2 regions of the Streptomyces sp. NPDC003042 genome follow, and region 1 is predicted to be linked to the other one. Evidence: predicted binding sites of a transcription regulator. Region 1 holds the regulator's gene; the other holds the start of a gene.
What was found. The regulator HspR, encoded in region 1, represses chaperone genes until heat shock. The targets are predictions, from matches to a motif close to TTGAGNNNNNNNNNCTCAA.

Region 1 (14,866 bases):
GCACCGCGGACCTCCAGCGGCTCCAGGCGGAGTACCAGAACTACCGCCGCCGGGTGGAGCGGGACCGGATCGCCGTCAAGGAGATCGCGGTCGCGTCCCTCCTGACCGAACTCCTTCCGACCCTGGACGACATCGGCCGGGCGCGGGAGCACGGCGAGCTGGTCGGCGGCTTCAAGTCGGTGGCCGAATCGCTGGAGACGGCCGCCGCCAAGATGGGGCTGCAGCAGTTCGGCAAGGAGGGCGAGCCCTTCGACCCGACGATCCACGAGGCCCTGATGCACTCGTACGCGCCGGACGTCACCGAGACGACCTGCGTGGCGATCCTGCAGCCGGGGTACCGGATCGGCGAGCGTACGATCCGTCCCGCGCGGGTCGCGGTGGCCGAGCCCCAGCCGGGGGCGGCGCCCGCCGCGAAGTCCGAGTCCGCGGACGGCGACACGCCGTCCGACAAGGACACGGATGCTCCCGACGAGGGCTGACGTCGAACATGTAGGGACAGGGATCCGAGAGGAGGGCCACCGGGGATGAGCACGAAGGACTTCGTCGAGAAGGACTACTACAAGGTCCTCGGTGTCCCGAAGGACGCGACCGAGGCCGAGATCAAGAAGGCGTACCGGAAGCTCGCGCGCGAGTTCCACCCGGACGCCAACAAGGGCGACGCCTCGGCCGAGGAGCGCTTCAAGGAGATCTCCGAGGCGAACGACATCCTCGGCGACGCCAAGAAGCGCAAGGAGTACGACGAGGCCCGCGCGCTGTTCGGCAACGGAGGCTTCCGCGCCGGTCCGCCGGGCGCGGGCGGCGGCTCGTTCAACTTCGACCTGGGCGACCTCTTCGGAGGGACCCAGGCCGGTCAGGCCGGCGGCTTCGGCGGCGGTCTGGGCGATGTCTTCGGCGGCCTGTTCAACCGCGGCGCCGGCGCCGGTACGGGCACCCGTGTCCAGCCGCGCCGCGGCCAGGACATCGAGTCCGAGGTCACCTTGTCCTTCACGGAGGCGGTGGACGGGGCCACGGTCCCGCTCCGCATGTCCTCCCAGGCGCCCTGCAAGGCCTGTTCCGGCACCGGCGACAAGAACGGCACCCCCCGGGTGTGCCCGACCTGTGTCGGCACCGGCCAGGTCTCGCGCGGCAGCGGCGGCGGCTTCTCGCTGACCGACCCCTGCGCCGACTGCAAGGGCCGCGGTCTGATCGCGGAGACCCCCTGCGAGGTCTGCAAGGGCAGTGGGCGGGCCCGCAGTTCCCGGACCATGCAGGTCAGGATTCCGGCGGGCGTCTCCAACGGCCAGCGGATCCGGCTGCGCGGCAAGGGCGCTCCGGGCGAGCGCGGCGGCCCGGCGGGCGACCTCTACGTCGTCGTCCACGTCGACAGCCACGCGGTGTTCGGCCGCCGGGACGACAACCTCACGGTGACCGTCCCGGTGACCTTCGCGGAGGCGGCCCTGGGCGCCGAGATCAAGGTCCCGACGCTGAACGGCCCCTCGGTCACGCTGAAGCTCCCGCCGGGCACCCCCAACGGCCGTACGATGCGGGCCCGCGGCAAGGGTGCGGTCCGCAAGGACGGCACCCGCGGCGACCTGCTGGTCACGGTCGAGGTGACGGTCCCCACGGAGCTGTCCGACAAGGCCCGCGAGGCCCTGGAGATGTACCGCGACGCGACGGGTTCCCAGGACCCGCGCGCCCTTCTGTTCGAGTCCGCGAAGGGAGCATGACATGGACGGCCGCCGACGCCAGACCCGTCTGGGCAGTGGTGCGTACCAGCTGACCGACGACACCCCGGTCTACGTGATCTCGGTGGCCGCCCAGCTCTCGGGCCTGCATCCGCAGACCCTGCGCCAGTACGACCGCCTCGGTCTGGTCTCCCCGGACCGTACGGCCGGCCGCGGCCGGCGCTACTCCGCCCGGGACATCGAGCTGCTGCGCACGGTGCAGGCGCTGTCCCAGGACGAGGGCATCAACCTTGCGGGAATCAAGCGGATCATCGAGCTGGAGAACCAGGTCGCCGCGCTCCAGCAGCGCGTGGCCGAGCTCGCCGCGGCCGTGGACGGCGCGGCGGCCACGCTCCAGGCCCGGGAGGCCCAGGTCCACGCCTCGTACCGCCGCGACCTGGTCCCGTACCAGCCGCCGCAGCCGGGCAACGCGCTGGTCGTCTGGCGTCCCAAGCGTCCCCTGGACTGACCGCCCGGACTGACCGTCCTGACTGACCGCCCGGCCCGACCGCCCCGGACCGAGCGCCCCAGCACGCGCGAGAAGGCCCCGCCCTGAGTGATCCGGGCGGGGCCTTCGGCGTCCGCCCGCGGGCGGCGCCACGCTACTCGTGGGCCGTCAGGATGCCGGACTGGGCGATCAGGTAGCCCAGCTGGGCGCGGCTGCCGCTGCCGAGGGCCGTGGCGAGCTTGGCGATGTGCGTACGGCAGGTCCGTACGTTCATCCCCAGCCGGCGCGCGATGGCCTCGTCCACGTGCCCCTCGACCAGCAGCTGGGCGATGGAGCGCTGCACGCCCGAGATCCCGTCCGGCATGTGGGTGTACTTGACCTCCTCGCCCAGCGGCACGGCGCGGCGCCACAGCTGCTCGAAGACCTTGATGAGGTAGTCGACCAGGCCGGGGTGGCGCAGCTCCAGCGCGACGCGGCGGTCGTCGCTGACGGGGATGAAGGCCACGGTGCGGTCGAACACGATGAGGCGCTCGATCAGCTCCTCCAGGGTGCGGATCTCGACCTTGCCCGTGGAGATCCGGTCCACGTAGGCGAGCGTGCCCTGGCTGTGCCGCGCCGTGTGCTGGTAGAGGGTCCGGATGCTCACTCCGCGGTCGATCAGCGGCGCGTCGCGCTCCAGGGCCTCGCTGAGGGCGTAGGAGGGCCGCGCCCCGCCGGGCTGGACCGTCAGCATCTCCGTGTGGCACTCGGCCGTGGCGAGGTCCAGGGCGGCGTTGATCTGGTCGAATCCCTCCAGCACCGTGATGGCGTGGGTGTTGGCGGGGCTCTGGGCGCTGATGGTCAGGAACGGCTCGAATGCATCGGTGAGGTCGACGGCAGTGCGCCGCCGGTCCTGGATCTCCCGCTCCAGGGGATGCAGTCGCTGGGCCAGCGCGACGGCAGGGGGAACCGCGCGGAGCTGGTTCGCGTCGTCCGGATCGGGTCGCAGCAGAGCGAATTCAAGCAGGCAGGGGACGGTTTCCACTTCGCTCCGCGGCACCCTACCGGTGGTCAGCGCCGCCGCATAAAGGCGTGCCCCCTCGTCGCACAGAGATGTGACGGGGTGGGGATGTGTCGGGTTTGTGTCTCTTATGGGCAAATCTCCACCCCCCAGGGTCCTGAACATGCAAGAACATGATGCATCGTCCCTGTGGCCGTAACGTGCCTGAATGAGCCATGGTCTGACGTGCGGGGGAGAGGATTCCATCAAGTGAGGACGAAGCCGACCATGTACAAGAGAATGCTTCGCTCGGCGCTTGCCGTTGGTTTCTCCGCTGTTGCGGTTTTTGGGGCAGTCAGCGCCGTCCACGGCGATGCGGGGAGTCTGGCCAATGACAGCGGTTGGAACACAGTACCGGTGGACAGCGGTTGGAACGCCGCCCCCGCCGGTGAGCCCGACAGCGGCTGGAACATCGTGCCGGTGGACAGCGGGTGGAACACCGCTCCCGCCGGTGAGTCCGACAGCGGCTGGAACATCGTGCCGGTGGACAGCGGGTGGAACACCGCTCCCGCCGGTGAATCCGACAGCGGCTGGAACACGGCGCCTCTGAAGGCCGTCTGATGACCCCTGACGACCGGAACTTCCGGCGCGAGATGGCTTCGGCGTACCGGTCCGGATGGCAGTTCATCGATCTCGCCACCGCCATCCCGTACGCCGGCGACTCGTTGATGATCACCCTGTTCGGCCAGCCGATCGTCGTCGTACGCGAGGAGGACGAGGACGTCCGCGCCTACCGCTGCCTGCGCCGCCCCCGGGGCGCACCGCAGCCCGTCCGCTGCGAAGTGCGGTACGGCATGGTCTTCGTCAATCTCGATCAGCGTGACCACCAGCTCTTCGAACCCGATATCACCGCCGCCACCCCCCGCAGTGCCTGAAGCGATTCCCCCGTCGTTGCAGATCGCTCAGGCGCTTCCCCCACACAACGGCGCCATCGTGGACCTGACCACGATGGCGCCGTTGTGATGTCCGCGTCCAGTGGTTGAACCGGACAATCAACGGGAAGAGCCGGCCCGCCGCGTGCCTCAGGCCCGGCCCATCGCCCGGTCCAGGGTGATCTCCAGGACCACCCGGTCGGGGTTGGGCGACGGCACCCGCCCGTACCGCTCCGCGTAGCGCGCCACCGCGTCGGCGACCGACGCCTCGTCCGTACGGATCACCGCGCGCCCCTCCAGGGTCGCCCAGCGCCTGCCGGCCATCTGGCACACCGCCACCCGCGCCGAGCCGCCGGGCGCCTCCAGGACGTTGCGGATCTTCTTGCTGTTCTTGCTGCTGATCACCCGCGCGAGCCCCGCCCCGGGGTCGTACGTCACGCCCACCGGCACCACGTGCGGAGTGCCGTCGGGCCGCGGGGTGGTCAGGGTGCAGACGTGCCGCTCCCGCCAGAAGGCGAGGTACTCGGGCGTCGGGTTGAGTACGTCATGGGACATGCGTCGAAGCGTACGGGCGCGCCCTTGAGTGGAATAGACTCAACTTTGCAGAAGCTGATTCTGTCAGATCTACGCGATTGACCACCCCTCCGGAGAGGAGAAGTCACACATGGACGCCGAGCTGACCAACAAGAGCCGGGACGCCCTGAACGCAGCCACCAGCAGGGCCGTCAAGGACGGTCACGCCGACCTGACCCCCGCGCACCTGCTGCTCGCCCTGCTCGCCGGCCAGGACAACGAGAACATCATCGACCTGCTCGCCGCGACCGACGCCGACCAGGCCGCCGTACGGGCCGGCGCCGACCGGCTGCTCGCCGCCCTGCCCAGCGTGACCGGCTCCACGGTCGCGCCCCCGCAGCCCACCCGCGACCTGCTGGCCGTCCTCGCCGAGGCGGATGCGCAGGCGGGCAGGCTCGGCGACGAGTACCTCTCCACCGAACACCTCCTCATCGCCATCGCCGCCAAGGGCGGACCGGCCGGTGAGGTCCTTTCCGCCCAGGGCGCGACCGCGAAGAAGTTGCTGGCCGCCTTCGAGAACGCACGAGGAGGACGGCGGGTGACCAGCCCCGACCCCGAGGGCCAGTACAAGGCCCTGGAGAAGTTCGGCACCGACTTCACGGCAGCCGCCCGTGAGGGCAAGCTCGACCCGGTCATCGGCCGCGACCACGAGATCCGGCGCGTCGTGCAGGTCCTGTCGCGCCGTACGAAGAACAACCCGGTGCTCATCGGCGAGCCCGGTGTCGGCAAGACCGCCGTCGTCGAGGGCCTGGCCCAGCGCATCGTCAAGGGCGACGTCCCCGAGTCCCTGAAGAACAAGCGGCTCGTCTCCCTCGACCTCGGCGCGATGGTGGCCGGCGCGAAGTACCGCGGCGAGTTCGAGGAACGGCTCAAGACCGTCCTGGCCGAGATCAAGTCCAGCGACGGACAGATCATCACCTTCATCGACGAGCTGCACACGGTCGTCGGCGCGGGCGCCGGCGGCGACTCCTCCATGGACGCGGGCAACATGCTCAAGCCCATGCTGGCCCGCGGCGAGCTGCGCATGGTCGGCGCGACCACCCTCGACGAGTACCGCGAGCGGATCGAGAAGGACGCGGCGCTGGAGCGGCGCTTCCAGCAGGTGCTGGTCGCCGAACCGTCCGTCGAGGACACGATCGCGATCCTGCGCGGCCTCAAGGGCCGCTACGAGGCCCACCACAAGGTGCAGATCAACGACAGCGCGCTGGTGGCGGCGGCCACCCTCTCGGACCGGTACATCACCTCCCGCTTCCTTCCCGACAAGGCCATCGACCTCGTCGACGAGGCCGCGTCCCGCCTGCGCATGGAGATCGACTCCTCCCCGCTGGAGATCGACGAGCTCCAGCGCTCGGTGGACCGGCTGCGCATGGAGGAGCTGGCGCTGAAGAACGAGTCGGACCCGGCCTCGCTGGAGCGTCTCGACAAGATCCGCAAGGACCTCGCGGACCGCGAGGAGGAGCTGCGGGGCCTGACGGCGCGCTGGGAGAAGGAGAAGCAGTCCCTCAACCGGGTGGGTGAGCTCAAGGAGCGCCTGGACGACCTGCGCGGACAGGCGGAGCGGGCGCAGCGTGACGGCGACTTCGACGCCGCCTCCAAGCTGCTCTACGGGGAGATCCCGGCGCTGGAGCGCGAGCTGGTGGAGGCGACCGAGGCCGAGGCCGAAGTCGCGAAAGACACGATGGTCAAGGACGAGGTCGGCCCCGACGACATCGCGGACGTGGTCGGCGCCTGGACCGGCATCCCGGCCGGCCGCCTCCTGGAGGGCGAGACCCAGAAGCTGCTGCGCATGGAGCAGGAGCTGGGCCGCCGCCTGATCGGCCAGGAGGAGGCCGTACGGGCCGTCTCGGACGCCGTACGCCGCACCCGCGCCGGGATCGCCGACCCCGACCGCCCGACGGGCTCGTTCCTCTTCCTCGGCCCGACGGGCGTGGGCAAGACCGAGCTGGCCAAGGCGCTCGCCGACTTCCTCTTCGACGACGAGCGGGCCATGGTCCGGATCGACATGTCGGAGTACGGCGAGAAGCACAGCGTGGCCCGGCTCGTCGGCGCGCCTCCCGGCTACATCGGCTACGAGGAGGGCGGCCAGCTCACCGAGGCCGTCCGCCGCCGCCCGTACAGCGTGATCCTGCTGGACGAGGTCGAGAAGGCCCACCCCGAGGTCTTCGACATCCTGCTCCAGGTCCTGGACGACGGCCGCCTCACGGACGGCCAGGGCCGGACGGTGGATTTCCGCAACACCATCCTGGTCCTGACCTCGAACCTGGGCAGCACCTTCCTCATGGACCCGCTGACCAGCGAGGAGCAGAAGCGCGAGCAGGTCCTCAAGGTGGTCAGGGCGAGCTTCAAGCCGGAGTTCCTCAACCGCCTGGACGACCTGGTGGTCTTCTCCGCGCTGAGCCGCGACGAGCTGGCGCACATCGCGGAGCTCCAGGTCGGCCGCCTCGCGAAGCGGCTGGCCGACCGCCGGCTCACGCTGGACGTCACGCCCGAGGCGCTGGCCTGGCTGGCGGACAAGGGCAACGACCCGGCGTACGGCGCGCGCCCGCTGCGCCGCCTGATCCAGACGGCCATCGGCGACCGGCTGGCCAAGGAGATCCTCTCGGGCGAGGTCAAGGACGGCGACACCGTACGGGTGGACGTGGCGGGCGAGGACCTGCTGGTCGGCCGCGCGACGTAGGCGGGACGGGGGCCGCGGCCGACGGCCGCGGCCCTTACCCGCGTCCTACTCCTGTCCGCCCGGAGCGGATCGCGCGTGCGGGGGTGGACAGGGGGTATGCGCGATGGGGGAGGATGGCGAGTATCCGCACGAAGGGAAGTACACGGTGAGCATCGACCCGGCCTCGATTCCGAACTTCGGAGGGCAGCAGCCCGATCCGCAGGCCACAGGACCGGCGGGCCCCGTCGTCCCCGACCAGGACCTGGTCAAGCAGCTCCTGGAGCAGATGGAGCTCAAGTACGTCGTCGACGACGAGGGTGACCTCGCGGCGCCGTGGGAGGACTTCCGGACGTACTTCATGTTCCGCGGTGAGGACGAGCAGCAGGTCTTCTCCGTCCGGACCTTCTACGACCGTCCGCACGCGATCGACGAGAAGCCGCAGCTGCTCGAGTCGATCGACGACTGGAACCGCCGCACCCTGTGGCCGAAGGTCTACAGCCACACCCACGACGACGGCTCCGTCCGGCTGATCGGCGAGGCGCAGATGCTGATCGGCACCGGCGTCAACCTGGAGCACTTCGTGTCCTCCACGGTCAGCTGGGTCCGCGCGTCCATCGAGTTCGACAAGTGGCTCCTGGAGCAGCTCGGACTGGAGAAGGACGTCGACTCCCCCGGGGGCGACGAGAAGAAGGACGACGACGGCGAGTAGTCGTCACAGCGCCATGCGTCACAGCGGTACGCGCGCCACGAGGAGCAGGTACACCCCGTAGCCGTACGAGAGCCCGGCCAGGCACCCGGTCACCACGACCGCGGTGCGGGGCCGGGCTTTCGCCATGACGGCGGCGAGCGGCCGCTCGCCGACCCGGTACACGCCGACTGGCGGCAGCACCGCCTAGAGCCGCCGCAGGCGGTCCGCGGCCTCCTGGAGGACGTCCTTCTGCTTGCAGAAGGCCCAGCGGACCTGGGTGGCCCCGGCCGACCGGTCGTCGTAGAAGACCTGGTTCGGGATGGCGACCACGCCGCAGCGGGCGGGCAGGGCGCGGCAGAAGGCGAGGCCGTCCTTCTCGCCCAGCGGGGAGACGTCCGTGGTGATGAAGTAGGTGCCCTGGGGTCGGTAGACCTCGAACCCGGCGGCGGTCAGGCCGTCGGCGAGGATGTCGCGCTTGGCGGCGAGGTCCGCGCGGAAGGTGTCGTAGTAGGCGTCCGGGAGGGCGAGGGCCTCGGCGATGGCGTACTGGAAGGGCCCGGAGGAGACGTAGGTCAGGAACTGCTTCGCCGAGCGGACCGCCGAGACCAGGGCGGGCGGGGCGGTGACCCAGCCGACCTTCCAGCCGGTGAAGGAGAAGGTCTTCCCGGCCGAGGAGATGGTGACCGTGCGCTCGCGCATACCGGGCAGCGAGGCGAGAGGGGTGTGGCCGCCCTCGAAGACCAGGTGCTCGTAGACCTCGTCCGTGACGACGAGCAGGTCCCGCTCCACCGCCAGCTCGGCGATGGCGGCGAGCTCCTCGGGGGTGAGGACCGTGCCCGTCGGGTTGTGCGGGGTGTTCAGCAGGAGCAGGCGGGTGCGCGGGGTGACGGCGTCCCGCAGGGCGTCGAGGTCGGGGCGGAAGTGCGGGGCGCGCAGCGTGAGCGGGACGCGGACCGCGCCGGCCATGGCGATGCAGGCGGCGTAGGAGTCGTAGAACGGTTCGAGGGCGATGACCTCGTCACCCGGTTCGAGGAGGGCGAGCAGGGAGGCGGCGATGGCCTCGGTCGCCCCGGCGGTGACGAGCACTTCCGTGTCCGGGTCGTACGCCAGGCCGTAGAAGCGCCGCTGGTGCTCGGCGATCGCGGTGCGCAGCTCCGGGACGCCCGGGGCCGGCGTGTACTGGTTGCCCTTGCCGTCGCGGATGGCGCGCACGGCCGCCTCGGCGATCTCGGCGGGGCCGTCCGTGTCGGGGAAACCCTGGCCGAGGTTGATGGACCCGGTGCGGGCGGCCAGCGCCGACATCTCCGCGAAGATCGTGGTGCCGAAGGCCGCCAGACGGCGGTTCAGGAAGGGGCGGCTGCTGGGGCGGCTGCTGCTCACGGGTGCGTTCATGGGCGCCATCCTGGGGGGAACCTCTGGAGTTGCTCAAGTGTGCTTTGGCGCTGGTGGCCGGGGGGCATCCCCCCTTCACACGGGACGCAGGGGATCCCGGGCCCCGGGGGACCGGGGTGGAAGAAAGGGGCGAGGACATGATCCTGGCCGTCGTGATCGTGAGTGTGGTGGTGGTGATCGGGGGCGGCATCCTGGCCGCGCAGTCCCGCAGCAGGCGTGTGGCATTGGCGAAGCGCGGGACCGCGCCCCGTACGCACGGACGGAGCAGCGCGTCCGACACCAGTTGGTGGGCCGTCGGCGGTGTTTCGTCGTCCGGTTCGACGAGTTCCTGTTCGAGCGGCAGTTCCTCCTCCTGCGGCTCTTCGTCCTCGTCCTGCGGGTCGTCGTCTTCCTGCGGGGGCGGGTGCTGACCAGGCGCCCGGCCCTTGTGAACGGGGCGTCCGACGGGGACAACTTCCGTCGGGCGTCTTCTTGTTCGGCTCAGCGCTACGGCGTACGGGCGGCATGTTCTTGAACACCTGAACCGGGTAGCCCCCGGGGGGATGTAAACCCCGTCAAGTTGGGTAAATGCGCTGTGAGTGCCGTGCCTTTCATGATTCCCTCGGTTGAGTAGACCAGTCCTCGGACCTCCTGGACTTCCTGCGGACCCGTGCCGGTGTCCCCCCACCCGTTGACCTTTGCCGGCGGGCCCCGGCCCCTCTCCCTCGCGCGTTTGCGGAGCCGACTCATGCTCACGACCCTCCAGACCACTTACACCGACACGCGTGCCGACGATCTCGCCTGGGCCCTGGGACGGGACCGGCTGCCCGCCCTGGCCGTACTGAACCTCCAGCTCGCGGACGCGAAGGTGGAGCTGCGCCTGCTCGGAGCCTCCCATCAGGTGCTCCTGGAACAGGGCGACGTGCTCTGCTCGGAGACGGTCGCCTGCATGCCCGGCAGCAGTACGCCGCTGCCCCTCGGCGTGGCGAAGCGGGTGGGTGACTGGGAGTACGAGTTCGCCGCGCGCGTCGAGACCCTCTCGCGCGGCTCCTTCGCCGGGCGCGCCCAGGAACTGCTCGCGCTGGTCGCGGACCACCCGAACGGGCTGGCGGGCACCTTCCCGGGCAGCCCGCACGCCTTCACCGCCATGCTGGCGCAGAGCTACGAGGGCCAGGTGCGCTGGCGGACCTGGCACGCGTACCCGCAGGAGGGTCAACTGGTCGCCACGCGCACCCGCGTGGGCGTACGCATGGGAGCGGCCGTCTAGGTCCCCGTCGCGGCCTGTCCAGGTCCGGGCCGGTCGCGTCCCGGTCCCGGTCCCGGTCCGGGTCCGGTTCAGGGGCAGGAGGCTTGCGCGGCCATTACGCCAACTGGCCGGGCGCGCACGCCACTTGCACCCATGTGGGTGACAGGGTGCCGGTGGGTGGTGACGTACGGTTCGCTGCATGATCGACCGTTCCGCCCCCCGCGGGGTGCTGCCGGCGCCGGAGCCGCGGGGTGTGCAGACCGTCCCGGCCGCCCTGCCCGTACGGCCCCGGACCGGCCGACTCCTCGTCCTGGCCACCGTGTTCGTCTGCGCCGCCTGCGGGCTGGTGTACGAGCTGGAGCTGCTCGCCCTCGGCTCCTACCTCATCGGCGACTCCGTCACGCAGGCGTCCGTCGTGCTCTCCGTCATGGTCTTCGCCATGGGGGTCGGCTCGCTCCTCGCCAAACGGCTGCGCAGCCGGCCCGCCTTCGGCTTCGGCGCCATCGAGGCCGGACTCGCCCTGCTCGGCGGGTTCTCCGCCATGGCGCTGTACGCGAGCTTCGCCTGGCTGGGGGAGTCGCGGCCCGCGCTCGTCGCCTTCTCCTTCGCGATCGGGGTGCTCATCGGCGCCGAGATCCCGCTGCTGATGGTGCTGATCCAGCGGATCCGCCGACAGGACGCGGGCGGGGCCGTCGCCGATCTGTTCGCCGCCGACTACGTGGGCGCCCTGGTCGGCGGCCTCGCCTTCCCGTTCCTGCTGCTCCCGCTGCTCGGGCAGCTCACCGGGGCCCTGCTCACCGGCGCGGTCAACGCGGCCGTCGGCGGCGGCCTCGTCCTGTGGCTCTTCCGCCGCGACCTCAGCCGGCGCTGCCGCTGGCTGCTGATCACCGCGAACGTGACCGTGTTCGCCGTGCTCGGCTCCGCGACGCTGCTCGCCGACGACTTCGAGCGGCTCGCCCGCCGCGCCGTCTACGGCGGGGAGGTGCGGGTCGCCGTACGGACCGGGGTCCAGGAACTGGTGCTGACCGGGCCGTCCACCGGCTCCCCGCGCTCCCTGGAGCTGTACCTCGACGGGCGGCTGCGGGTCAGCGGATACGACGAGTACCGCTACCACGAAGCCCTGGTCCATCCCGTGATGACGGGCCCGCACGCCCGCGTCCTGGTCCTGGGCGGCGGCGACGGGCTCGCCGCCCGGGAGGTGCTGCGCTACCCCGACGTCGCCTCCGTCACCGTCGTCGAGCTGGACCCGGGCGTGGTCCGCCTCGCCCGCACCGACCCGATGCTCTCCGCCCTCAACGGCGGGGCGTTCGAGGACCCCCGCCTCGGGGTCGTCACGCAGGACGCGTTCCGCTGGCTGCGGGGGCAGGCCGCGCGGCACGGGTTCGACGTCATCGTCTCGGACCTCCCCGACCCCGGCATCACCCCCAGCACGAAGCTGTACTCGCAGGAGTTCTACGGGCTGGCCGCGCGCGCCCTGAACCCCGGCGGCCGCATCGCGGTGCACGCGGGGCCGCTGACCACGCGACCGCGTACGTACTGGACGGTCGAGTCCACCCTGCGCGCGGCCGGCCTGCTCACCACCCCCTACGGCTCCGGCGGCCGCCTCTCCGGCTTCGCCGCCGGACCGGACCGCAGCGTGGGTGGCGCCGGCAGGCCGGCGCAGGACTGGGGCTTCGTACTCGCCGCCCGCGAGCGGGTCCCCGAGCTGCGGGTGGACGGGGGTACGCCCGCCCTGCGCGAGGTGTCCACGCGGGCGCTCCAGGACGCCGCCCGGGACGCCGAGCGGAGCCGCCCGGCCGGGCTCCCGCCCTCGACCCTCCCGCACCCGCGCTACTGAACACCTCCACACCGAGGGCTCGCGTCCGTGTGCAGGGGAGGGTCTCGTCGGTAGGCTCGACCGCATGGAGCATCAGGTGTTCGTTCCGGTACCGGCAGAAGACCTCCGCGCCGTGCTGCGCGACCCCGCCCGGGTGGCGCGCTGCGTACCCGGGCTCCAGCAGGACGCGGACTCCGCGTCCGCGTCCGGGCCGGCGTCCGGGCGGCTCAAGGTGCGGGTCGGCGGCAACACCGTCACCTACCGGGGGGCGCTGCACGTCACCGAGCGGGACCCGGACCACTTCGACGCCGAGGGCAAGGGCACCGAGGTGCGGGGCAGCGGCTCCGTCGCCCTCTCGCTCACGCTGCGGCTGGTCCCGCACGAAGGCGGGACACGGCTGGAGTTCACCGGCGAGGCCACCGCCGACGGGCGGGCCGCCGGCTTCGCGCCGGAGACCGCCGCCACAGCGGCCCGGCGGCTGCTCGACCGGCTCGGCGCGAACCTGGCCGCTGCCGCCGCCACCGCTGCCGCCGCTGCCGCCGCGCCGGAGCAGTGGCAGGATCCCGTGGCCGAGGCCGAGGAGGCCGCCGACGCGGACGCCGACGCTTCCGAGGGCGGGGACGAGGGCAGCGAAGTCACCGCGTCCGTCTTCGACGCCGAGGTGCCGCCCCCGTCCCTCGACCCCTTCCTCGAAGGAGACCTCGGGGCCCTCGGCGACCTGGGGGAACTCGGTGACCCGGGCGAGGCGCGCCCTCCGGCCGAGGCCGCCCACGCCCGCCGCACGATGATCGGCCGCAGCGCCGAGGAAGTGGACCACGCACCCCCGCGCGGCCGCTACGCCCCGGTCCCGGCCCCCTCCACCGTCGGCGCGGGAGCGAGCCTGCGCTGGATCGCCCCGGCCGCCGCCCTCGCCCTCGCCTCGGCGGTCGTGGTGGGACGGGTGTTGCGCCGCCGCCGCTGAGCCCCCGTAGGGTCGCCGTATGAGCACGCAACTGAGCGCCGGCGGCGCCGACATCACCATCGACCAGGAGAACGGCTGCCGGATCAGCAGTCTGCGCGTCGACGGGACCGAGCTGCTGCGCCAGGGGGCGCACTACGGGTGCTTCCCGATGGTCCCCTGGTGCGGCCGCACCGCGTACGCGCGTTTCCGCGACGGGGCGACCGTCCACCAGCTGCCCCGCAACCACCCGCCGCACGCCCTCCACGGCTTCGGCCGTGACGCGTCGTGGCGCCCCGCCGGGGCGACCGGCACCCGGGCGGCCTTCACCTACGACCTGGCCGACCCCTGGCCGTACGAGGGCCGGGTGACTCAGATCTTCGAGCTGGCCGAGGACGCGCTGACGCTCACGCTGGGCGTGGAGACGTACGAGAACTCCTTCCCGGCCCAGGCGGGCTGGCACCCGTGGTTCAACCGCACCCTGACGTCCGGCGGCCCCGAGGTCCAGATCGCCTTCGACGCCGCCTGGCAGGAGGAGCGCGACGGCGACCACATCCCCACCGGCCGCCGTATCGATCCCGTACCCGGGCCCTGGGACGACTGCTTCGGGATGCCCGACGGCGTAGACGTCACCCTCACCTGGCCCGGCGCACTGGAGCTGAACGTCGCCAGCCGGGCCGAATGGGTGGTCGTCTACGACGAGCAGCCCGAGGCCGTCTGCGTCGAGCCCCAGTCCGGCCCGCCGAACGGCCTGAACACCCTCCCGCGGCTGGTCACCCCCGTCGACCCGCTGGAGATCTCCACGACCTGGACCTGGCGGCGGCTCTCGTAGCTCACCTTTAAGCTCAGGGGCATGAGTGACGTCAACGAAGTAACGCCGTCAGGCACACGCGATGCGCTTCTGCAGCAGATCAAGGACAAGGCCGTCGTGTACGGCAAGGTGACCCTCTCCTCCGGCCGGGAGGCCGACTACTACATCGACCTCCGCCGGATCACCCTCGACGGCGAGGCCGCCCCGCTGGTCGGCCAGGTCATGCTCGACCTCACCGCCGAGCTGGACTACGACTGCGTCGGCGGTCTGACCCTGGGCGCCGACCCGGTCGCCACCTCGATGCTGCACGCCTCCGCGGCACGAGGTAAGCGCCTCGACGCCTTCGTCGTCCGCAAGGCGCAGAAGGAGCACGGAATGCAGCGCCGCATCGAGGGCACCGACGTGAAGGGCAAGCGCTGCCTGGTCGTCGAGGACACCTCGACCACGGGCGGATCCCCGCTGACCGCCGTCGAGGCGGTCCGCGAGGCAGGCGGCGAGGTCGTCGCCGTCGCCACCATCGTGGACCGGGGCGCCGCGGACGCCATTGCCGAGGCCGGCCTGCAGTACCTCACCGGTTACCAGCTCGGCGACCTTGGCCTGTCCTGACCTGCGGTTTTCACGTCGGGCGGGATGTTTCACGTGAAACACTCCCGCCCGGTTCGCGCCATGTGGGGCACCGCCGGGTGGAGTGTCGCGCGGAGTCTGG
Region 2 (14,866 bases), on a different contig from region 1:
ACCGCGTCGCGCTCCAGCGCTGGGACCCGCAGACCAGCCCCGGCCTCGCCGAGGCCCTCGACGACCTGACCCGGGCGGGCGGCAAGGTCCTCGTGGTGCTCAGCGAGCGCTACTTCTCCGCAGGCACCCACACCGACGAGGAGTGGAACACCGCGCTGCGCACCGTCACCGCCGCCCACCCCGACCGGTTCGCCGCCGTCTGCCTCACCGACGCCCCGCTGCCCAGCGCCGTGGCCGCGCTGGAGAAGACCGACCTGTGGGGCCTGGACGCCTACGAGGCCGAGTACCGGGTGCTGCGCCGGCTGGAGCTGCCCACCGACCGGATCGGCACCGAGAGCGGCCGCCGCGGCCCCCGCTTCCCCAACGACCCGCCCGAGATCTGGGGCCGGGTCCCGCGCCGCAACCCGCGCTTCACCGGCCGCAACGACGTCATCGGAAGGCTGCGGGCCGCACTCACCGAGGCCCCGCCCGGCGCGTCCACCGTCACCCTCCTGGGTCTCTCCGGAGTGGGCAAGACGCAGGTCGCCACCGAGTACGCCTACCGCTTCGCCTCCGAGTACGACGTCGTGTGGTGGGTCCCCGCCGAGGACCGGCCCACCCTGCGCGAGCGGCTCGCCGACCTGGCCCCCGCCCTCGGTCTGCCCCGGGGCGCGGGGAGCTACGGCGAGCAGATCCGGGCCGTGCTGGAGGCGCTGCGGCGCGGGTCCCCGTACCACCGCTGGCTGATGGTCTTCGACGGCTGCGACCACCCCGACGACCTCACCGACCTGCTGCCCTCCGGCGCGGGCGACGTGATCATCACCTCCCGCAACCGCGAATGGGCCGCCCGGCACACCAGCCTCGTCGAAGTCCCGCTCTACGCGCGCCCCGAGTCCATCACCTTCATCCGCCGCCGGGCCCACCGGCTCAGCGGCGAGGAGGCCGACCAGCTCGCCGAGGCCCTGGAGGACTACCCGCTCGCCCTCGACCAGACCGCCGGCTGGCTCGCCGACTCGCCCATCGGCGTCGGCGACTACCTCACCCTCCTCCGGCGCCGCCTGGACTCCCACGAGGCCGTCACCCTCTCCGACGACTACCCGCTGCCCTTCCCCACCGCGCTGGCCATACTCCTCAACAACGTACGGGAGAACTTCCCCGACGCCCTCGCCCTGCTGCGGCTGTTCGTCTTCTTCGCACCCGGCCGCGTCCCGCTGCGGTTGCTGCGCGAGTTCCCCGCCGAGGACGTCCCCGAACACCTCGCCGGGATCGTCAACGACCAGATCCGCTGGAACGCCGCCCTCAACAAGCTCGTCCAGTTCTCCGTCGTCCGCCTGGAGTACTCCGACCTCTCCGAGGAGGAGGGCGGCGGCCTGGAGACCGTCCAGCTGCACCGCATGGTCCACAACATCGTCCGCGAGAACCTCGCCGAGGAGGAGGCCGGCCAGCTGGCCCGCGCCGTCCGCCAGGTCCTCGCCGCCGCGGACCCGGGCCGGCCCTCCGACTCCCGGCTCTGGCCCCGATACGCCGAACTCATCCCGCACCTTGACTCCGCCGGGGTGCTGACCAGCACGAACACCCGCATCCAGAACTTCCTCCTGCACTGCCTGCGCTACCTGATCCTCGCCGGGGAGTACCGCACCTGCCTGCGCCTCGCCGAGGAGACCGACAGCGTCTGGCGGGCCATGCTCGGCGACGACCACGACCAGGTACGTGAACTCAGCTACCACTACGGCGGCGCCCTGCGCATGCTCGGCCACTTCCGCCGGGCCGAGACCCTCGCCCGCTCCGTCGCCGACCGGCTCGTCGCCGAACGCGGCGACCGCGACCTGGAGACCCTGCGCGCCACCAGCAGCTATGCCGGGGTCCTGCTCAGCACCGCCAAGTTCGAACAGGGCCGGGACCTGCTGGAACACGCCTTCGCCACCTACCGCGAACTGCTGGGCGAGGACGACTCCACCACCCTCAACGCCCAGAACAACGTCGCCGTCGCCCTGCGCCTGCTCGGCCGCTACCAAGAGGCCTACGACACCGACCTGGACACCCTGCGCCGCCGCGAACGGGTGCTGCGCGTCCGGCACATCGCCACACTCTCCTCCGGCATCGGCTGCGCCATGGGCTTGCGCCTGATGGGCCGCTACCGCGAGGCGCTGGCCCGCCAGGAACAGGGGCTCAAGCTCCACATCCAGGTCCTCGGCGCCAACCACCCCCAGACCCTGCGCGCCGAGCACAACCTCGGGATGTGCCTGCGCCGCTCCGGGGACATCCCCGGCGCCGGGTCGCGGCTGCGCAGCGTCCTGGAACGCTCCACCCGGGTCTTCGGCGCCGAATTCCCCTGGACCCTGATGGTGGCCTCCGACTACGCCACCTACCTGCGCGAGTACGGGGACATCGACGAGGCCCGCCGGATCTCCGAAGACGTCGTCCGCGGCTACCAGTCCCAGCTCGGCCTCGCCCACCCGTACAGCATCGGCACCGTCGGCAACCTCGGCCTGGTCCTGCGCGCCCAGGGCGAGCGCACCGAGGCCCTCAGCCTCGCCGAACAGGCCCTGGTCGGCATGCGGGGCGCCCTCGGCGACCGGCACCCCTGGACCCTGGGCTGCGCCCTCAACGCCACCGGCCACCGCAACATCACCGGCCGGCTCGACGACGCGCTGGAGCTGAGCCGCGAGACCCTACGGACCACCGAGCAGGTCCTCGGCCCCGACCACCCGATGACGCTCAGCGCCCAGATCGCGCTCGCCGCCGACCTGAGGTCCGTACGGGAGGACGTGGAGGCCGCCAAGCACGAGGACGCCGGCCTCAAGTCCCTGACCCGCACGCTGGGGCCGCAGCACGTCCACACCATCTCGGCGCGCCAGCAGACCCGGCCGTACTGGGACTTCGAGCCCCAGCCGTAGCGAATCCAGCCGCGCCCCAAACGCCGGCGCGGCTGGATGTGGCCGGAGCAAGCCGGAAGGCCCGGTCCCCCTCGGGGGAGCCGGGCCTTCCGGTGTCTACGAAGCTCAGGCTTCGAAGACCTCGTTCAGCAGCAGCTGCTGCTCCGCCTGGTGGCGCTTCGCGGAGCCGACCGCCGGGGACGAGCCGTGCGGGCGCGAGATGCGCCGCAGCCGCTCGCCGGCCGGGATGTCGGCGCCGACCGCCAGGTCGAGGTGGTCGATCAGGTTCAGCGCGATGAACGGCCACGCACCCTGGTTCGCCGGCTCCTCCTGCGCCCAGATGTACTTCGCCGCGTTCGGGAACTTGGCGATCTCCGCCTGGAGCTCCGCGCCCGGCAGCGGGTACAGCCGCTCGATGCGGATGATCGCGGTGTCGGTGATGCCGCGCTTCTCGCGCTCGGCCTCCAGGTCGTAGTAGACCTTGCCCGCGCAGAAGACGACCTTGCGGACCGCGTTCGGGTCACCCGCTCCGGAGGAGATACGAGAGTCCCCGATGACCGGACGGAACGCGCCGGTCGTGAACTCCTCCGCCTTCGACGCCGCCGCCTTCAGACGCAGCATCGACTTCGGGGTGAAGACGATGAGCGGCTTGTGGTGCGGGTTGTGGACCTGCCAGCGCAGCAGGTGGAAGTAGTTCGACGGCAGGGTCGGCATCGCGACCGTCATGTTGTCCTGCGCGCACATCTGGAGGAAGCGCTCCGGGCGGGCGGACGAGTGGTCCGGGCCCTGGCCCTCGTAGCCGTGCGGCAGCAGCAGCGTGACGCCGGAGGTCTGGCCCCACTTCTGCTCGGCCGAGGAGATGAACTCGTCGACGACGGTCTGCGCGCCGTTGACGAAGTCACCGAACTGGGCTTCCCAGAGGACCAGCGCGTCCGGGCGGGCCAGCGAGTAGCCGTACTCGAAGCCCATGGCCGCGTACTCGGAGAGCAGCGAGTCGTAGACGTTGTAGCGGGCCTGGTCGTCCGACAGGTAGAGCAGCGGGGTGTAGTCCTCGCCGGTCTCCCGGTCGATGAGGACCGCGTGCCGCTGACCGAAGGTGCCGCGGCGGGAGTCCTGGCCGGACAGCCGGACCGGGGTGCCCTCCATCAGCAGCGAACCGAAGGCCAGGGTCTCGCCCATGCCCCAGTCGATGGTGCCCTCGTCGATCATCGCGGCCCGGCGCTGGAGCTGCGGCAGCAGACGCGGGTGGACCGTGACGTTCTCGGGGATGTTGACCTGGGCTTCGGCGATCCGCTTGACGACCTCCTGGGAGATCGCGGTGTTCACGGCGACCGGGAACTCCTGCGCGACCTGGGCGGGCGCCACCGGGGCGGCGGTCGCGGGCTGCGTGGAGGCCTCGCGGACCTCCGCGAAGACCTTCTCCAGCTGGCCCTGGAAGTCCTGGAGCGCCTGCTCGGCCTCTTCCAGCGTGATGTCGCCGCGACCGATGAGGGACTCGGTGTACAGCTTGCGCACCGAGCGCTTCTTGTCGATCAGGTCGTACATCAGAGGCTGCGTGAACGCCGGGTTGTCCGACTCGTTGTGCCCGCGGCGGCGGTAGCAGATGAGGTCGATGACCACGTCCTTGTTGAACGCCTGACGGAACTCGAAGGCGAGCCGCGCGATGCGGACCACGGCCTCCGGGTCGTCGCCGTTCACGTGGAAGATCGGCGCCTCGATCATGCGGGCCACGTCGGTCGCGTACATCGAGGAGCGCGAGGACTCCGGGGCGGCGGTGAAGCCGACCTGGTTGTTGATCACGACGTGGACGGTGCCGCCGGTGCGGTAGCCGCGCAGCTGCGACATGTTCAGCGTCTCGGCGACCACACCCTGGCCCGCGAAGGCCGCGTCGCCGTGCAGGGCCAGCGGCAGGACGGTGAAGTCCGTGCCGCCCTTGTTGATGACGTCCTGCTTGGCGCGGGCGACACCCTCCAGGACCGGGTCGACCGCCTCCAGGTGCGAGGGGTTCGCGACGAGCGAGACCTTGATCTGCTCGCCGTCCAGGCCCGTGAAGGTGCCCTCGGCGCCCAGGTGGTACTTGACGTCGCCGGAGCCGTGCATCGACTTCGGGTCGAGGTTGCCCTCGAACTCGCGGAAGATCTGCGCGTACGACTTGCCGACGATGTTCGCGAGCACGTTCAGGCGGCCGCGGTGGGCCATGCCGATGACGACCTCTTCGAGGCGGGCCTCGGCGGCCGAGTCGATGACGGCGTCGAGCAGCGGGATGACGGACTCGCCGCCCTCCAGGGAGAAGCGCTTCTGGCCGACGTACTTCGTCTGCAGGAAGGTCTCGAAGGCCTCCGCCGCGTTCAGGCGGCGCAGGATGCGCAGCTGCTCCTCGCGCTCCGGCTTGGAGTGCGGGCGCTCGATGCGGTCCTGGATCCAGCGGCGCTGCTTGGGGTCCTGGATGTGCATGAACTCGACGCCGGTGGTGCGGCAGTACGAGTCGCGCAGCACGCCGAGGATGTCGCGCAGCTTCATCATCGACTTGCCGGAGAAGCCGCCGACCGCGAACTCGCGCTCCAGGTCCCACAGGGTGAGGCCGTGCTCGGTGATGTCGAGGTCGGGGTGCTTGCGCTGCTTGTACTCCAGCGGGTCGGTGTCGGCCATGACGTGGCCGCGCACCCGGTAGGAGTGGATCAGCTCGAAGACGCGGGCGGCCTTCGTGACGTCGTCGTCGTGCGAGGCGTCGATGTCCCGGTTCCAGCGGACCGGCTCGTACGGGATGCGCAGCGCCTCGAAGACGTCGTCGTAGAAGCCGCTCTCGCCGAGCAGCAGGTTCGCGACGATGCGCAGGAACTCGCCGGAGGCCGCGCCCTGGACGACCCGGTGGTCGTAGGTCGAGGTCAGGGTCATGACCTTGGAGATGCCCAGCTTGTTCAGGGTGTCCTGCGAGGTGCCCTGGAACTCGGCCGGGTAGTCCATGGAGCCGACGCCCATGATGACCGACTGTCCGGGCATCAGGCGGGGCACGGAGTGGACGGTGCCCAGGCCGCCGGGGTTGGTCAGCGAGACGGTGACGCCCGTGAAGTCGTCCATCGTCAGCTTGCCCACGCGGGCGCGGCGGACGATGTCCTCGTAGGCCTGCCAGAACTCGAAGAAGTTGAGGGTCTCGGCCTTCTTGATGCCGGCCACGACGAGCTGACGGTCGCCGTTCGGCTTCACCAGGTCGATCGCCAGGCCGAAGTTGATGTGCTCCGGCTTGACCAGGGTCGGCTTGCCGTCCTTCTCCGTGAAGGAGTAGTTCATGGCCGGCATGGCCTTGATGGCCTGCACCATCGCGTAGCCGATGAGGTGCGTGAAGGAGATCTTCCCGCCCCGGGCGCGCTTGAGGTGGTTGTTGATGACGATGCGGTTGTCGAACAGCAGCTTCACCGGGACGGCGCGGACGGACGTGGCCGTCGGCACTTCCAGGGAGGCGTTCATGTTCTTGGCGACGGCGGCGGCCGGGCCGCGGAGCGTCACGAACTCGGGGCCGGTGGGGGCCTCGGTCGTGGGCGCGGCAGCGGCCTTGGGGGCAGCGGCAGGGGCGGGGGCAGCCTGGGCAGGCGCGGCGGGTGCAGCCGTCGGGGCCTGGGAGGTGACAGTCACAGCAGGGGCACCAGAGGGGGTGGCAGGAGCAGGGGCAGGAGCTGACACAGGCGTGGGTGCGGGAGCGGCGGCCGGTGCGGCGTCGGCCGCTCCGGTCGGTCCGGCGGCACGGGACGGCACGGCGCGCGCCGCCCCCGTGGCGGCGGCGACGGCGGTCTGCGGGGCTGCGGCGGAGGTGGCGGCCTGTGCGGAGGCGCCATCCGTCGTCGGAGACTTCCCGGGACCGTCCGCCTTCACGGGAGCGACAACGCCCCCAGGCTTGTAGTCGGCGAAGAAGTCCCACCAGGCCCGGTCGACCGAGCCCGGGTCCTGGAGGTACTGCTGATAGATCTCGTCGACGAGCCACTCATTGGCGCCGAAGCCTGAGGCAGGGGTCTTCCCGCCCTCTGCTGCTTCGGTCGTGGTGCTCGAGTTACTGGGGGACTGTGGCGACACGGCGGCAACCGCCCTCTTCCGCTTCACAAGGTATGGACAGCGGGAATAAAGGCTACGCCTCCCCGGCCGCGACACGCAGGCCGGGCGGGACTTCCGTCGTGCAGGTCACACCGAACGGCGGGTTTCGCCGCCTGGAATGGCGGGAAACAAGCGTGGTTCGGGTAGGCGACAACCAGGTTGCGGCCTCGTTGGCTTCGCACCCCTGACGACCCCGGGCACATGTGGCCGAGATCATGTCCTTCCGACTCGAACCCTACGTCAAGAGGACGCCTGTGAGCTGCCCGGAAGAGTGACAAGGATTCGGCAACCGGGAGACGATTCGGCCACACCGATGTGCCCCCCGTGCAGGCCGACCGCCCACCGGGCGATCGCCAGGCCCAGACCGGTGCCCCCGTCGCCGCTCCCCGAGGCGCCCCGGTTGAACCGCTCGAAGACCCGGTGCCGCTCGGCCTCCGGGATCCCGGGGCCCTCGTCGACGACTTCCAGCGCCAGACTTCCGGGCGCGTCGCCGGCCCGCGCGCGCACCGTCACCCGCCCGTGCGGGGGGCTGTGCTTGACCGCGTTGTCGATCAGGTTCGCCACCACCTGGTGCAGCCGTTCGGCGTCCGCGTAGGCCGTCAGTTCGGGCGGGAACACGTCCAGGTGCAGGTGGACGTCGTTACGGGTGTGCCCGCCCGAACCCGAGGCCAGCCCCGGCCGCCCGGCGGCCGCCAGCCCCGACTCCTTCAGCACCCCCGACAGGTACGGCCACACCTCGAAGCCGCGCGCCCGCAGCGGGACCACGCCGTTGTCCACCCGCGACAGGTCCAGCAGGGTCTCCACCAGCCGGCCGAGCCGCTCGGTCTGCTTCAGCATGGTGCGCATGGTCTCCGGATCGGCGGCCGAGACCCCGTCCACCACGTTCTCCAGCACCGCCCGCAGCGCCGCGATCGGCGTGCGCAGCTCGTGCGAGACATTGGCGACCAGTTCCTTGCGGTGCCGGTCCACCGCCTCCAGGTCGTCCGCCATCAGATTGATCGTCGAGGCCAGGTCGCCCAGCTCGTCGCGGCGCCCCGCCCCGCGCACCCGGCGCGTGTAGTCCCCGCGGGAGATCGCCCGGGCCACCGTCGTCATGTCGTCCAGCGGCGCCGTCAGGCTGTGGGCCACGAACTGGGTGATCAGCATCGAGGCGATCACCGAGAAGACCGTGATGAACCGCAGCTCGGTGTCGGTGCGCAGGGCCACCAGCAGCAGGCCCGTCGTGATGAACACCGAGACCACGACGAGCGTGCCCAGCTTCGTCTTGATCGAGAAGGGCGAGTAGGGCCGCACCCCGTCCGGGGACCGCTCCGCGGACCGCTGGACGGCCCGGTCCCGGCGCTTGCAGCAGCTCACGCCTGCGCCGGCGTCTCCAGGGCGTACCCGACGCCGTGGACCGTACGGATCCGCTCCGCGCCGATCTTGCGGCGCAGTGCCTTGATGTGGCTGTCGACCGTACGGGTCCCGGACGCGTCGGCCCAGTCCCACACCTCCGCCAGCAACTGCTCCCGCGAGAGCACCGCGCGGGGAGTGCCGGCGAGGCACACCAGCAGGTCGAACTCGGTCGGCGTCAGGTGCACGTCCTCGGTCTGCACGCGGACGCGGCGCTGCGCGTGGTCGATCTCCAGATCGCCCAGGCGCAGCGTGCCCGCGCGCGGGGTGTGCGCGGCCATCGTGGCCCGCTCCACCCGTCGCAGCAGTACGTGGACCCGTGCGGCCAGCTCACGCATCGAGAACGGCTTCGTCATGTAGTCGTCCGCCCCGACCCCGAGGCCGACCAGCATGTCGGTCTCGTCGTGGCGGGCCGTGAGCATCAGCACCGGGACCGGCCGCTGCGCCTGGACCCGGCGGCACACCTCCAGCCCGTCGAAGCCGGGCAGCATGACGTCCAGCACGAGCAGCTCGGGGAGCCAGCTCTCGGCGGCGGCCACGGCGGCCGGGCCGTCGTACGCCGCCTGCACCTGGAAGCCCTCGGCGCGCAGCCGGGCCGCGATGGCGTCGGCGATGGTGCGGTCGTCCTCGACCACGAGCACGCGCCGCTGGGCGCCGGGGGTGGCCGCGGCGCCGTTGTGGGTGGTGTGTGTCTGTTCCATGTCCCGCCCCTGAAGATCCCGCGTGATGGGGTGCAGCGTAGAGGAGGCACCGGCCTGCGGCTATGCGGGGTTCGGACAGGGATCGCCCCGTCGGCGTGGTACGGCAACGGGCTCGCGGCCGGCGGTGTCCGTGTGTGATTCGCCCGACACCGCTCAGCTCGCCTGGTCCAGACCAGGGAGCGTGGCCAGGACCTTTTCCAGGCCCGGCGCGAGCGAGGACTGGTCGGCGGCCACCTCGAAGCCGCCGTGGACGAAGGCGTACATGAACCCGTCGTGGACCGGCCGCTCCGCCGTCGCGACCCGGGGCAGGCGGGCGAAGTCCGCCTGCCGGAGCGCGGTGCGCAGGGCCTCCAGCCCGGCCGCCGTCAGCTTGCCGGAGCCCTCCGGCTCCGCCCGGCCGTCCAGGCGGGTCCAGGAGCCGTCGCCCGTGACGACGAGGGTGCGGGTCTCACCGGCGAAGCCGCCGCTGCGGGAGACCCGTACGAGGGTCTCGCCGGCGGCGGGGGACCGGCTCGCGCCGGGGCTCGCGGCGGGGCTGCCGGCCGGGCCCGGGTGGGGATCCGCCGTGGTCGCGGTACGCGGGCCGGCGCTGCCGCCGTTGGCGCCGTCCGGCTCCGGCGGCCCGCCCGAGCCGCACCCGGACAGGGCCACCACGCCCGCCAGCACCACGGTCACCGCCACCGCCACCGTCCGGAACGCTCGCACACCCACCTCCGCAGGGACCCGCACCGCACCGAACCCCGAGTATGGAGTCCGCCGTACCCGTTCGAACAGCACCCGGAGGCCGACATCAGCCGCATCGCCCCCTGGCGCGTGGTGCCCCCGCTCCTCGCCACCGTCCTCGGCCTCTGGGCTCTGGAACGCGGCCCCGGCGGCGGCAGCATGTGGCGCGACGAATCCGTCACCTGGCAGGTCGCCCACCGCCCGCTCGGCGGTCTGTGGGAGCTGCTCGGGCAGGTCGACGCCGTGCACGGCCTCTACTACCTGCTGACGCACGCGGTGTTCGGCCTGTGGGACGGCGGGCTGTGGGCGCTGCGCCTGCCCTCCGTCGCCGCCACGGCCCTCGCCGCCGCCGGAGTGGCCGCGCTCGCCCACCGGTTGGTGGGCCCTCCGAGGTCGCAACGCGCCGCGCTGATCGCCGGATCCGCCTACGCCGTGCTGCCGCCCGTGCAGATGTACGCGCAGGAGGGCCGCTCGTACGCCCTGGTCGCCGCGGCCGTCGTCTGGGCGACGTACCTGATGCTGCGCGAGCGGTGGGCCGCGTACGCGCTGGTGCTGCTGCTCGGCTGCTGGCTGCACGAGTTCGCCGTACTGGCCCTGCTCGCGCACGCCCCCGCCGCCCGGCGCGCCCGCGGCTGGCGGTGGAGCGCCGGGGCGGTCGTGGCCGGGGTGTTGCCGCTGGCTCTGGTGAGCGCGCGGCAGGCGCAGCAGCAGCTGGGGTGGCTGGGGCGGCCGGGCTGGCAGGACTGGGTGGCGTACGCGGTGCTGGTGGGCGCGGTGCTGCTGCTGGCCCGCGCGGCCGGGGCGCGGGACCTCGTAAGGGTCGCCGTGCCGCTCGCGCTGCTGCCGCCCGGGCTGCTGATGGCGGTGTCGCTCGTCCACCCCTGGTACGTCGACCGGTACGTCCTGTACGCGCTGGCCGGGCTCGCGCTGCTCGCGGGGGCGCGGCTCGCGGAGGCGCGGAGGTGGTGGCCGTGGGTGCTGGTGGCCGTGCTGCTCGCGCCGTTCGGGTACTGGTCGGTGTGGCTGCGGACCCCGGACAGCCGCAAGGACGACGTGCTCGCCGTGGCCGCCGCCGTGCGGGAGCGGGCCCGGCCGGGGGACGCGGTGCTGTTCATGCCGTCCCGGCGGCGGGAGTGGCTGCTGTCCTCGCCCGAGGTCTACGGGGGCCTGCGCGACGTGGCCCTGGACCGCTCCCCGGCGGCTTCGCGCAGCCTCCAGGGCACCGAGCGGGAACCGGACGCGATCCGGCGGTCCCTGGCCGCCTCCCCCCGGGTGATCGCCCTGCTGGACCCGGCCGGACAGCCCCTGGACCCGTACCCGCGCGAGGCGGCCAAGCGGGAGGCGCTGGCCGAGGGCTTCGAGCTGTGCGGGGCCGCCGAGGTGCGGGGCGCCCGGGTCGCGGTGTACGCGAGGCCGGGCGGCTGCGGGTAGCCCCGGCGGTGAGGGTCGAACCGGCCTGGTGACGGGCCGGTTGCACGGCCGGCCGGACCGCGCAGGAGGATGGGGCGACCCGCGTCGCACAGTCGGCGGGCCGCCGCCGCCGGGCACCCCGGGCGGCAGCGGCCCGCCGAGCCCTCCGGAGGTGCCCGATGACCACACCCGACCCCGCGTTCGACGACTCCGCGCCCCCCGGCACGGGGTCGCTGCCCGTTCCGCTGCCCGGTCCGCTCGTGGACGCCGCGTGGCTGGCCCGGCGCCTCGGTTCGCCCGGCCTGGTCCTCTTCGACGCCTCCGTCGGCGCCCACCGGGGCTCAGGCCGCCGGATCCCGGGCGCCCGGCCCTTCGACCTCGACGGCGCCCTGTCCGACCACGGCGCCGACGCCCCCCACACCATGCCCGGCGCCGCCGAGTTCACCGAGGCCGTGCGCGGCCTCGGCGTCGACGAGGACAGCACCGTCGTCGTCTACGACGGCGCCGGCATCTACTCCAGCGCCCGCGCCTGGTGGATGCTGCGCGCGATGGGCTTCGACCGGGCCGCCGTCCTGGACGGCGGGCTGCCCGCCTGGACCGCCGCCGCACTGCCCGTCGAGGCCGCCGCACCCGCGTACGAGGGCCCGCGCGGCTCCTTCACCGCCCGGCCGCGCGCCGGGCTGCTCGTGGACAGCGCCGCGGTCTCGGCCGCCCTGGCCGACCCGGCCGCGGCCGTCCTCGACGCCCGCACCCGCGGTCGCTTCGAGGGCACCGCCCCGGAACCCCGCCCGGGTTTGCGCGGCGGCCACATGCCGGGCGCGCTGAACCTGCCGTTCGGCGACCTCCAGCAGCCCGACGGCCGGATGCGCCCGATGGGCGAACTCCGCCAGGTGTTCGAGGCGTTGACCGGCGGCCGGGAGCGGCTCCGCTTCAGCTGCGGGTCCGGGGTGACGGCCTGCGTGCTGGCGCTCGGCGCCGACCTCGCCGGGTACACGGACCTCGCGGTGTACGACGGCTCCTGGAGCGAATGGGGCATGCCTTCGGCGCTGCGCCCGGTGGAGACGGGCACCGGGGGCTGACCCCGGGGCGGCGGGGCCGGACCGCCCGAGGCCGGCGTCCGTACGACGAACGCGACGTACGCCGGCGGGTTCGTCGCGCGACGCGGCGTCAGGCGCCGCCCCCACTCACACCCGGGGCGACGAAGCGCCTGTGCAGGGGGAAGAACTTCGGCTCGGGGTCGCTCTGCACGCCCAGTTCCCCCTTGAGCACGGGGGCGATCCTGGAGGCGATGAACCGGTTGAAGTGGTCCTCCGACTCCCAGATGTCCAGCACGTTGAGGCCGTTGGAGACGAACCACGCGGCGTGCAGCACGCACCCGTCCGGAGCGTCCTCTTCCCAGCGCACCCTCTGGCGCACCGTGTCGTAGACATCGGGTGTGATCTCGGGCCAGGAAAAGGTCATCACGACTGCCATGGAGGTTCCCCTCGGTCGCCTGGAGGCCCGCGCCCGGGTGGCACGGGTCCGCGCACGCCGACGCTAAGCGGCCCACCCCACCCCCGCACGCCCGGACGTCCATCCGTGATGCCGCCCGTTCGCGCCGGCAGCTGGTCGCGGACCTGCCGACGACCCCCCGGCCGGGCCTAAAAGCCCTGCTGGAAACGCTGTTCGCCCCCGGCGAACGCGTGGTGGGGAACATTGGGCGGCGCAGGTGCATTGAGTCGGCATAGCTCAACTTCGCTGCCGGAGGGAAGATCATGGCTTCGACGTCCGTAACACTCACCCTGCCCGTATTGCCGCTCGACGACGAGGTCGTGCTGCCCGGGATGGTCGTTCCGCTGGATCTGTCCGACGCCGACGTGCGCGCCGCCGTGGAGGCCGCGCAGGCCGCGGCGGGTGGCAGCGCGAAGCCCCGGGTGCTGCTCGTGCCGCGGGTCGACGGGAAGTACGCCGGCACGGGGGTGCTCGGGACCGTCGAGCAGGTCGGGCGGCTGTCCGACGGGGATCCCGGGGCGCTCATCCGGGGGCGCGGCCGCGTCCGTATCGGGGCCGGGACCACCGGGCCCGGGGCCGCGCTGTGGGTGGAGGGCGAGACCGTGGAGGAGAGCGTGCCCGATCCGCTCCCCGGGGCGGTCACCGAGCTGGTCACCGAGTACAAGGCGCTCGCCACCAGCTGGCTCAAGAAGCGCGGGGCCTGGCAGGTCGTCGACCGCGTCCAGCAGATCGAGGGCGTGTCCGCGCTCGCCGACAACTCCGGGTACTCGCCGTTCCTCAGCGTCGCCCAGAAGGTGGAGCTGCTGGAGACCAGCGACCCCGTCGCCCGCCTCAGGCTCGCCGTCCGGTGGCTCAGCGAGCACCTCGCCGAGCAGGATGTCGCCGAGTCCATCGCCAAGGACGTCCAGGACGGCGTGGACAAGCAGCAGCGGGAGTTCCTGCTGCGCAGGCAGCTGGAAGCGGTGCGCAAGGAACTCCGCGAGATCAACGGGGAGGAGGACGGCGAGGAGTCCGACGACTACCGGGCCCGCGTCGAGGCGGCCGATCTGCCCGAGAAGGTACGGGACGCCGCCCTCAAGGAAGTCGACAAGCTGGAACGGGCCAGTGACCAGAGCCCGGAAGGATCCTGGATCCGCACCTGGCTGGACACGGTGCTCGAACTGCCCTGGAACGAGCGGACCGAGGACGCCTACGACATCCGCGGCGCCCGCGCGGTCCTGGACGCCGAGCACGCCGGCCTGAGCGACGTGAAGGACCGCATCACCGAGTACCTCGCCGTCCGCAAGCGGCGCGACGAGCGCGGCATGGGTGTCATCGGCGGGCGGCGGGGCGGGGCCGTGCTCGCCCTGGTCGGGCCGCCGGGTGTCGGCAAGACCTCCCTCGGCGAGAGCGTCGCGCACGCCATGGGGCGGAAGTTCGTACGGGTCGCGCTGGGCGGCGTACGGGACGAGGCGGAGATCCGCGGCCACCGGCGTACGTACGTCGGAGCGTTGCCGGGCCGGATCGTGCGCGCCATCAAGGAGGCCGGGTCCATGAACCCGGTCGTGCTCCTCGACGAGATCGACAAGGTGGGCTCCGACTTCCGGGGCGACCCGGCCGCGGCCCTGCTGGAGGTCCTGGACCCGGCACAGAACCACACCTTCCGGGACCACTACCTGGAGGTGGAACTGGACCTGAGCGACGTGGTCTTCCTGGCCACCGCCAACGTGCTGGAGGCCATCCCGGAGGCGCTGGCCGACCGGATGGAGCTCGTCCGCCTCGACGGGTACACCGAGGACGAGAAGGTGGTCATCGCACGCGACCACCTGCTGCCGCGTCAGCTGGAGCGGGCCGGGCTCGGCTCCGACGAGGTGGTCCTGGAGGAGGACGCCCTGCGCAAGCTGGCGGGCGAGTACACCCGCGAGGCGGGCGTGCGCACCCTGGAGCGTTCCCTCGCCCGGCTGCTGCGCAAGGTGGCCGCGCAGCACGAGCTGGGGGAGCGGGAGCTGCCCCTGCGCGTCGGCGCCGACGACCTGCGGGCGCTCATCGGACGCCCGCACCACGTCCCGGAGTCCGCGCAGGACCCCGCCGAGCGGCGCACGGCCGTGCCCGGGGTGGCCACCGGCCTCGCCGTCACCGGGGCGGGCGGTGACGTGCTGTTCGTGGAGGCCTCGCTGGCCGACCCGGAGACGGGCGCCGCCGGGCTCACGCTCACCGGCCAGCTGGGCGACG

Region 2: lon (endopeptidase La) is a predicted target of HspR. The motif match lies at 12,878-12,896, and genes of this name have one in related genera.

What each region holds. Positions count from the first base shown of each region.
Region 1 covers NZ_JBSFTP010000090.1:13,221-28,086, reverse strand. The annotation lists gene grpE (nucleotide exchange factor GrpE) at 1-479, shown strand, start outside; gene dnaJ (molecular chaperone DnaJ) at 525-1,706, shown strand; gene ACWDYJ_RS31220 (heat shock protein transcriptional repressor HspR) at 1,708-2,172, shown strand; gene ACWDYJ_RS31215 (helix-turn-helix transcriptional regulator) at 2,306-3,316, opposite strand; gene ACWDYJ_RS31210 (hypothetical protein) at 3,419-3,751, shown strand; gene ACWDYJ_RS31205 ((2Fe-2S)-binding protein) at 3,751-4,065, shown strand; gene ACWDYJ_RS31200 (pyridoxamine 5'-phosphate oxidase family protein) at 4,213-4,617, opposite strand; gene clpB (ATP-dependent chaperone ClpB) at 4,727-7,312, shown strand; gene ACWDYJ_RS31190 (YbjN domain-containing protein) at 7,458-8,000, shown strand; gene ACWDYJ_RS31185 (hypothetical protein) at 8,019-8,180, opposite strand; gene ACWDYJ_RS31180 (pyridoxal phosphate-dependent aminotransferase) at 8,184-9,380, opposite strand; gene ACWDYJ_RS31175 (hypothetical protein) at 9,658-9,885, shown strand; gene ACWDYJ_RS31170 (DUF2617 family protein) at 10,099-10,617, shown strand; gene ACWDYJ_RS31165 (polyamine aminopropyltransferase) at 10,796-12,433, shown strand; gene ACWDYJ_RS31160 (SRPBCC family protein) at 12,498-13,373, shown strand; gene ACWDYJ_RS31155 (aldose epimerase family protein) at 13,393-14,181, shown strand; gene pyrE (orotate phosphoribosyltransferase) at 14,203-14,766, shown strand.
Region 2 covers NZ_JBSFTP010000010.1:111,505-126,370, reverse strand. The annotation lists gene fxsT (FxSxx-COOH system tetratricopeptide repeat protein) at 1-2,876, shown strand, start outside; gene ACWDYJ_RS08620 (multifunctional oxoglutarate decarboxylase/oxoglutarate dehydrogenase thiamine pyrophosphate-binding subunit/dihydrolipoyllysine-residue succinyltransferase subunit) at 2,982-6,920, opposite strand; gene ACWDYJ_RS08615 (HAMP domain-containing sensor histidine kinase) at 7,179-8,231, opposite strand; gene ACWDYJ_RS08610 (response regulator transcription factor) at 8,291-9,031, opposite strand; gene ACWDYJ_RS08605 (hypothetical protein) at 9,185-9,736, opposite strand; gene ACWDYJ_RS08600 (glycosyltransferase family 39 protein) at 9,845-11,185, shown strand; gene ACWDYJ_RS08595 (sulfurtransferase) at 11,344-12,243, shown strand; gene ACWDYJ_RS08590 (hypothetical protein) at 12,332-12,637, opposite strand; gene lon (endopeptidase La) at 12,919-14,866, shown strand, end outside.